Linked DNA regions of Thalassoroseus pseudoceratinae. The protein of the gene in region 2 interacts with the protein of the main gene of each other region in a pairwise test. Links are inferred from orthologs where the notes say so. Each region holds a gene or a part of one and is shown on either strand. Other genes may lie near its edges.

Evidence for each region.
Region 1: the proteins of hypB (region 2) and G6R38_RS24390 interact in binary tests that used the Escherichia coli proteins (3 or more experiments, as listed by UniProt). The link is inferred for Thalassoroseus pseudoceratinae from one-to-one orthologs.

Annotation. Positions count from the first base shown.
Region 1 is NZ_JAALXT010000007.1:492,735-495,856, reverse strand. Bases 58-2,852 are described here. They hold G6R38_RS24390 (FKBP-type peptidyl-prolyl cis-trans isomerase), read right to left. Parts: upstream 1,799-2,852; coding sequence 1,316-1,798; downstream 58-1,315. Other genes in these bases: G6R38_RS24385 (lysophospholipid acyltransferase family protein), read left to right, coding at 1,989-2,852; G6R38_RS24395 (TIGR02996 domain-containing protein), read left to right, coding at 640-1,311; bioD (dethiobiotin synthase), read right to left, coding at 58-493. Also shown: more of bioD, read right to left, coding at 1-57; more of G6R38_RS24385, read left to right, coding at 2,853-2,984. UniProt on the Escherichia coli protein: Folding helper with both chaperone and peptidyl-prolyl cis-trans isomerase (PPIase) activities. Chaperone activity prevents aggregation of unfolded or partially folded proteins and promotes their correct folding.
Region 2 is NZ_JAALXT010000010.1:32,498-35,678, forward strand. What follows is about bases 328-3,181. They hold hypB (hydrogenase nickel incorporation protein HypB), read right to left. Parts: upstream 2,161-3,181; coding sequence 1,495-2,160; downstream 328-1,494. Other genes in these bases: G6R38_RS26155 (XylR family transcriptional regulator), read left to right, coding at 328-522; G6R38_RS26160 (alpha/beta fold hydrolase), read right to left, coding at 565-963; G6R38_RS26170 (hydrogenase maturation nickel metallochaperone HypA/HybF), read right to left, coding at 2,157-2,501; hypE (hydrogenase expression/formation protein HypE), read right to left, coding at 2,525-3,181. Outside these bases: more of G6R38_RS26155, read left to right, coding at 1-327. UniProt on the Escherichia coli protein: Involved in the maturation of [NiFe] hydrogenases. Required for nickel insertion into the metal center of the hydrogenase. Exhibits a low intrinsic GTPase activity, which is essential for nickel insertion.

The DNA.
Region 1 (3,122 bases), on a different replicon or contig from region 2:
GCGCTACCTCGACTGTGAGCAAGGTGTGATTGATTGTCCCCAATCCCAAGCGAGCGACAATCAGAAGCGGAAAGGCCAAATCGGCCGCTACATCTGCGATGGTCGTGGATTCCGTCATCGGGCAAAGAAGTCCGCCAGCTCCCTCAATGAGCAGCACATCCACCCTGCCCCGCCACCAGTCTGCACCGGATCGCAGTAAGTCGGCGTCCACACAACGCCCTTCCGCCAAAGCCGCGACCGGCGGTGCCAACGGAGCATGAAAACATTGCGGACAAATCCGTTCCCGTGGAAACACGCCGTCGAGTGCGTGAAAGTGAGCATCCACGTCTTCCCACATCGGTTCACCGGCTTCGTTTGCCTCCACTCCACTGCACGCCGGTTTGTAGATGCCGACAGACACACCCGCCGTTTGCAGCTCTTGTGCAATCCGTGTGGTCACGAAGGTTTTGCCCACGCCCGTGTCCGTGCCGGTGATAAAAAGACCGCGTGTCATCGTCAGGAAGTGCCCATTCGTCCCGAGGAACGTTGCAATGCCGGGAAAAGTCGTCTCGAACTTTTCCCGGTCAAACTGTGTCCACTCCCGAGAGAAACGTGTTATCCTCGCTGATATGAGGATTCTTTGCGGGAGTGATCACGATCATGCACACCGACAACGAATTTTTCCAGGCGGTCTTGGCTGATCCGGACGATTTGATTCCTCGGTTGGTCTACGCGGATTGGCTCGATGAGCAAGGCGATCCGCGGGGCGAGTTCATCCGCGTGCAATGTGAATTAGCCGACATGCCGGAAACGAACGCCCGACGCCGAGCACTTCTCACCCGGCAAAGCGAACTACTGCATCAGCACAAACAGAAGTGGCACGCTGAGGTGCATCGGTATTTCGACCGAAGCGTGTTCCACGAGCGAGTCAGCAAACGCAAGAAAGGTTGGATTCGCAATTGGCGGTTCGGCCGTGGTTTGGTCGAACATGTCTCGATTGGTTCCGAAGCCTTGGAACATCCGAATGAGTTATTCGGAGTCGGACCGTTGCAAAGCCTTCAGGTTCACAACATTCCGTTCCCGACCAAAGCCCGTATGCTCTTCAGGACGCCGCAATTGAAACAGATTCGTCACCTGCGAATTTGGATCGGTGGCTTCTTATCCCGCGATGCGTTCGTTCGCCAAATCATTGAAATGCCGTTTGTTGACGGGCTGCATTCGCTGGAAATCAACGGCGTGCCGTACCAACATCTCAACAATGGGCGTATTTGGCGTCGGTTTCCGGAACTCGAAAACCTATTGCCGATCGATACCCCGTCCCAATCGCGGTAATCAATCAGTGATTGTGACCACCAGGACCGTGGACGTGGCCGTGTTCTTTTTCCTCGGCGGTCGCGTCGCGGACTTCGACGACTTTCACCTGGAACTTCAGTGGTTGACCGGCGAGCGGATGATTGCCGTCGACGGTGACGGTTTCATCGTTCGCTTCGACAACCGTGACCAAACGCGGGCCGTTCGGTGTTTGTGCCTGAAACTGTGCTCCGACGGGCACATCGGCTCCTTCGGGAAAATTGCTACGGGGCACGGGTTGAACCAAACTTGGATCGCGTTCGCCGTAACCGTCCTTCGGAGCAACTTCCACCGCAAGTTCCGCACCCGCTTCCTGCCCGGCTAATGCTTGTTCCAGCCCCGGAATAATATTGCCGGACCCGTGCAAATAAGCCAACGGTTGGCGACCTTCCGAAGTATCCAGAACTTGGCCTTCTTCGTTGGTCAGCGTGTAGTCGATACTAACGACTTTGTCATTTCCGGCTTGCATGGTCACACCAATTTCCGTTCGAGTAGAGTAACTGGCAGAATAGTTTAACACATTCGAAATCAAATCGACAGGGGGCGTTTTGGGCTTCTGGACGTCCCGAAATCCACTTTCGCATTGACGCTCTTCCCGGTTCCGACGACACTGTTCCCGCTGAACCGACTCCGCAATTGTGTTCACGGATGAACCACCGATGAGTGAAGCCACACCCAAGCCAAAGAAGAAAAAGAAGAAAAAGCCCAAATCGCTGTGGCGGTATCGAGCCGAGTATTTCGCGTTTCGGGCGGTGGTCTGCGTGATCGACATGCTGCCATTTCGGGCTTCGGTCAAGGCAGCCGAAGGTTTGGCGTGGTGTGTGTTCCATGTGCTACCGAAGAAAATGACGCGGTACCACGTCGCCGCGGAGAACATCCGCACGGCGTTTGGAGAGTCGGTTCCCGATGCGGAAGTCGATCGCATTATTCTCGGCATGTGGAAGCACTTGTTTCGCATGGTCGTTGAGATTGTGCAGATTCCCCGCAAGTTTCGGCTCGACAATTGCGCAGAGTTCCTCAACTTTCGGCATCGTGACGAAACCATCAAAGCGATGTGCAGTGGTCGTCCGGTGATGGTGTTGAGCGGCCACTTCGGCAACTGGGAAATGGCGATCTCCACGTTCGGCGTGTTCGGCTACCCGATGGGCGTGGTCGCAAGAGATCTCGATAACCCCTACCTACACGAGTGGTTCCGCCAATGGCGAATGCGGACCGGACATCAATTGCTCTCCAAAAAGGGCGGCGGGTCGGACATGGTGCAATACATGGAGCACCGGGGGAATCTCGGTTTGCTCGCCGACCAAGATGCCGGGAAAAAAGGGTTGTTCGTCCCGTTCTTCGGGAAGCCCGCCTCGACGTTCAAAAGTGTGGCATTGCTCGCGCTTCAATATCGGGCGGTGTTGCTCGTCGGATATGCACGACGGTTGCCGGATGATTTCATCAATCGTCGCTGGGTAAAGTTTGAACTCGGAACCGAGGAAGTCATCGACTCCGCCGACTTCGACGGGCCAAACGCCGTCCGTGAACTCACCGAAGCGTACACCACGGCGTTGGAACGAGTCGTGCGGTTGGCTCCGGAGCAGTACTTCTGGGTCCATCGTCGCTGGAAAAGCGAACCTCGCGTCCGCAAACAACGACAACGCCAAGCCGCCTGACAGTCTCAAAAGTGTGCCACGGCTCTTTTGATCGTTCAGCCTTCAGCCGATGACGACACTGGCGTCGTTCGTATGGATGACAGGAATCAGACCGCGTATGATCGAGTTTCGATTCATCGATCTTGATTCATCACACGC
Region 2 (3,181 bases):
CTGGGAGTCGACAACGACCAGCTTCTGTGTGAACTTTCTGATCCACCGTTGTCGAGCATCATTTGCAATACGCAAAGGACAGGGTTCGAGGCAGCGACATTGCTGGACCGAATGATGAACGGCGAACAGATTGATTCTGCGCCGGTCCTTGTCGCTCCGCTGGGCATTCAAACTCGGCAGTCGACCGACATTCTGGCCATCGACGATCCCGACATCGCCACCGCCTTGCGATTCATTCGCGAACATGCGCTGGAAGGAATCAACGTGGCGGATGTCGTGCGACGCGTGGCGCTGTCACGACGAGTTCTGGAAAGTCGATTCAAAAAGATCCTTGGTCGGTCACCACATGAAGAACTGACACGTCTGAAGCTGGCACGGATCAAAGAGTTGTTGAGTGAAACCGATCTCTCGTTGTCCGAAATTGCGAGGCGGACCGGATTCGACCACGACGAGTACATGTGCGTGTTTTTTCGCAAGTTGGAAGGCATGCCACCGGGAAAGTACCGGAGCAAAGCGTTGTAATCTGGAGAATTCAGGCCCTCTTGACGGGATACCTAAGTCCGATCATTCGGAGAGCGGCGAGACGAACTGCGATAGCACTTTGAAGGTACGGCTCAATTGGTCGTGGTGAAGATTGTGACCCGCGTTGCCGATGTGTACGAGTGTGCCGTTCCGCATCGCACTGGCTACTTCCTGGTGGGCTTTGCGATCATCAGGAGATGCATCGGCTTTCAGTATCAACGCGGGAACGGAGATTTTCTCCAACGAGTCGCCGATTCGCATCGCTCCCGACATGACCGCAAACTGCTCACGTGAGTAAGCGCCGTGATACTGCTTCTTTGACAAAGCCCAGTACCCACAATCCACGAGGTCCCATTTGGGGTTGTCCCGGCGACACTTGGCGACCAGTTCGTCGAAGGAGTCGTTGTTCTGAGCAACGAGGTCCTCTGTTGAACCGAACATGCTGACGGTAAGATGTTTCGTTGGGGGAACTGAGCCGCTTTGAGTCGGCGTTCGGTTGAGCGTTTCTCCTGGTCGATCAATTCCAGTTCGCAGAGTTTCAGTAGGAACCTAATCTACATCCTTCGCAACCATCTTGTAGAGGAAGCTCTTGTAGCCGCATCGGATCACGCCCATCTGGCTCCCCTTGAGCGGCTGCTAAAAGTCATCACGTGTCCGTTTGAGGAGCAATCACGATTGGAACGCTACGCCCGACCGGCCTCTCGCGAGTTTACCGATTGCTACACGACCTTCTGCGGTACATGAGGACTTGGCTGTGCTGCCGAACTCAGTAGAAAGCGACCACATGCACCCGCAACCGCTATTCGTGGATTTGCGAACAAAGATGCGACCAATTTTGAAGTTCGTTCCAAACAGCCTCGGAACGGTTGGCTAGTTAGATCTCGCGGCAAACTTCTCCTGTGTGCAGTGGCATACGATCCGTTTTCGTGAGCAAGCCGTAGCAATCGGATTGAACTTCGTATCAGCATCGACCTAAGAATCATTGTACCGAGTATTTAGAGCACTGATCCATTCGTCGAGACCGGATTCAGTCTTTGACGAGACTTTGAATACTGGTAGTCCAGGACGAACCGAGTGAACACTTTGAAGCGCGATGTCTTCTCGAAACTCCACTGCCGTTGCTAAGTCTGTCTTGGTGATGATTGCAGCATCCGCGGTGTTGAAAATCGTGGGATACTTTAGCGGCTTATCTTCGCCTTCGGTGACTGAGAATAGCACTAGTCGATAGTCTTCGCCGAGATCGTAAGTTGCTGGGCAAACGAGATTCCCAACATTCTCTATCAAGAGAACGTCCAGATCGTCGAGATCCCACCCGTCGATGGCATTCTCGACCATGTCGGCCTCTAAATGGCAGACTGTGCCCGTTACGATTTGACGGACGGGAACACCGGAGCGAGCAAGACGGGTAGCGTCGTTTTCTGTTGCGAGATCACCCACAAGGGCGGCCACTTTGAACTTACTTGAGAGTCGTTTGAGGACTTTCTCAAGGAACAATGTTTTTCCACTTCCCGGGCTCGAGACCAAGCTCACAACATAGACGCCATGAGTATGGAACCGTTGACGCAATGCTCGGGCCTTTTCGTCATTCTTCTTGAGGATCTTGGTCCGTACTTCAACGAGCCTAGTTTGTGTGTTCATGTCTCAACCTGTAAAGCGATAATGTCCAATTCATGGCCGCGGATGATCCGTTCAATCCAATTCCCGCATTGAAGACATTGATGCAATTGAATCGACGCGATCTCAGTTTCCCGTTGGCAGTTTCCGCAGTAGCCAACTGCCTCGACGGCTTCGATATCCAATTTGACTTCACTCATTGACGTTGCCTTGCGAGCCAATTCCCAAGCCGATTGCAGGGCCTCGCATACGACTCCAGACAGTTCACCAACCTGGATTTGGACGGCGACAACGTGCACATTTCGCTGATGTGCTAGTTCTTGAACCTGATCAATCAGTTGGAGTGCGATAGACAACTCGTGCATTGGTCTTCAGTCTCCAATGACACCTAACAGATTCTGGGGAGCTGTTCACCTGCTGGCATCGTGACAATACGTTCGCCGCCAATGACAGACTTCATCACCACTATTCCAGGATGATCAGTCGTGACCTCACCGAGAATTGCGGCGTTCGCGCCAAGTGGGTGTTCGCGCATTGTATTTAACAACCGGTCAGTTTGGTCGGGTGGGACAACAGCAATCAGCTTGCCTTCATTGGCGACGTAGAGTGGGTCCATCCCAAGCATCTCACAAGCGGCACGAACTTCTGGACGCACGGGAAGTGCTGTTTCCTCAATCTTAACTCCAAGGTTGACTGCTGACACCAACTCATTGAGGACCGCTGCCACACCACCGCGAGTCGGGTCGCGCATCCAGTGAATGCCAGGGCAAGCTGCGAGCATGGCTCGCGTCAAGCTGTTCAAAGATGCGTTGTCGCTTTTTAGAACGGTGGTGAACTCTAATCCTTCTCGAACCGACATGATCGACATGCCATGATCACCGACAGTGCCAGAGACTAATATGCAGTCGCCTGGCTGAACATGTCGAATCGAAAGCGACCGACCGGCCGGTACGATTCCGATTCCCGATGTCGTGATGAACACGCCATCGCCTTTACCGCGATCGACGACCTTAGTATCGCCCGTCACCATTTGCACACCTGCGGC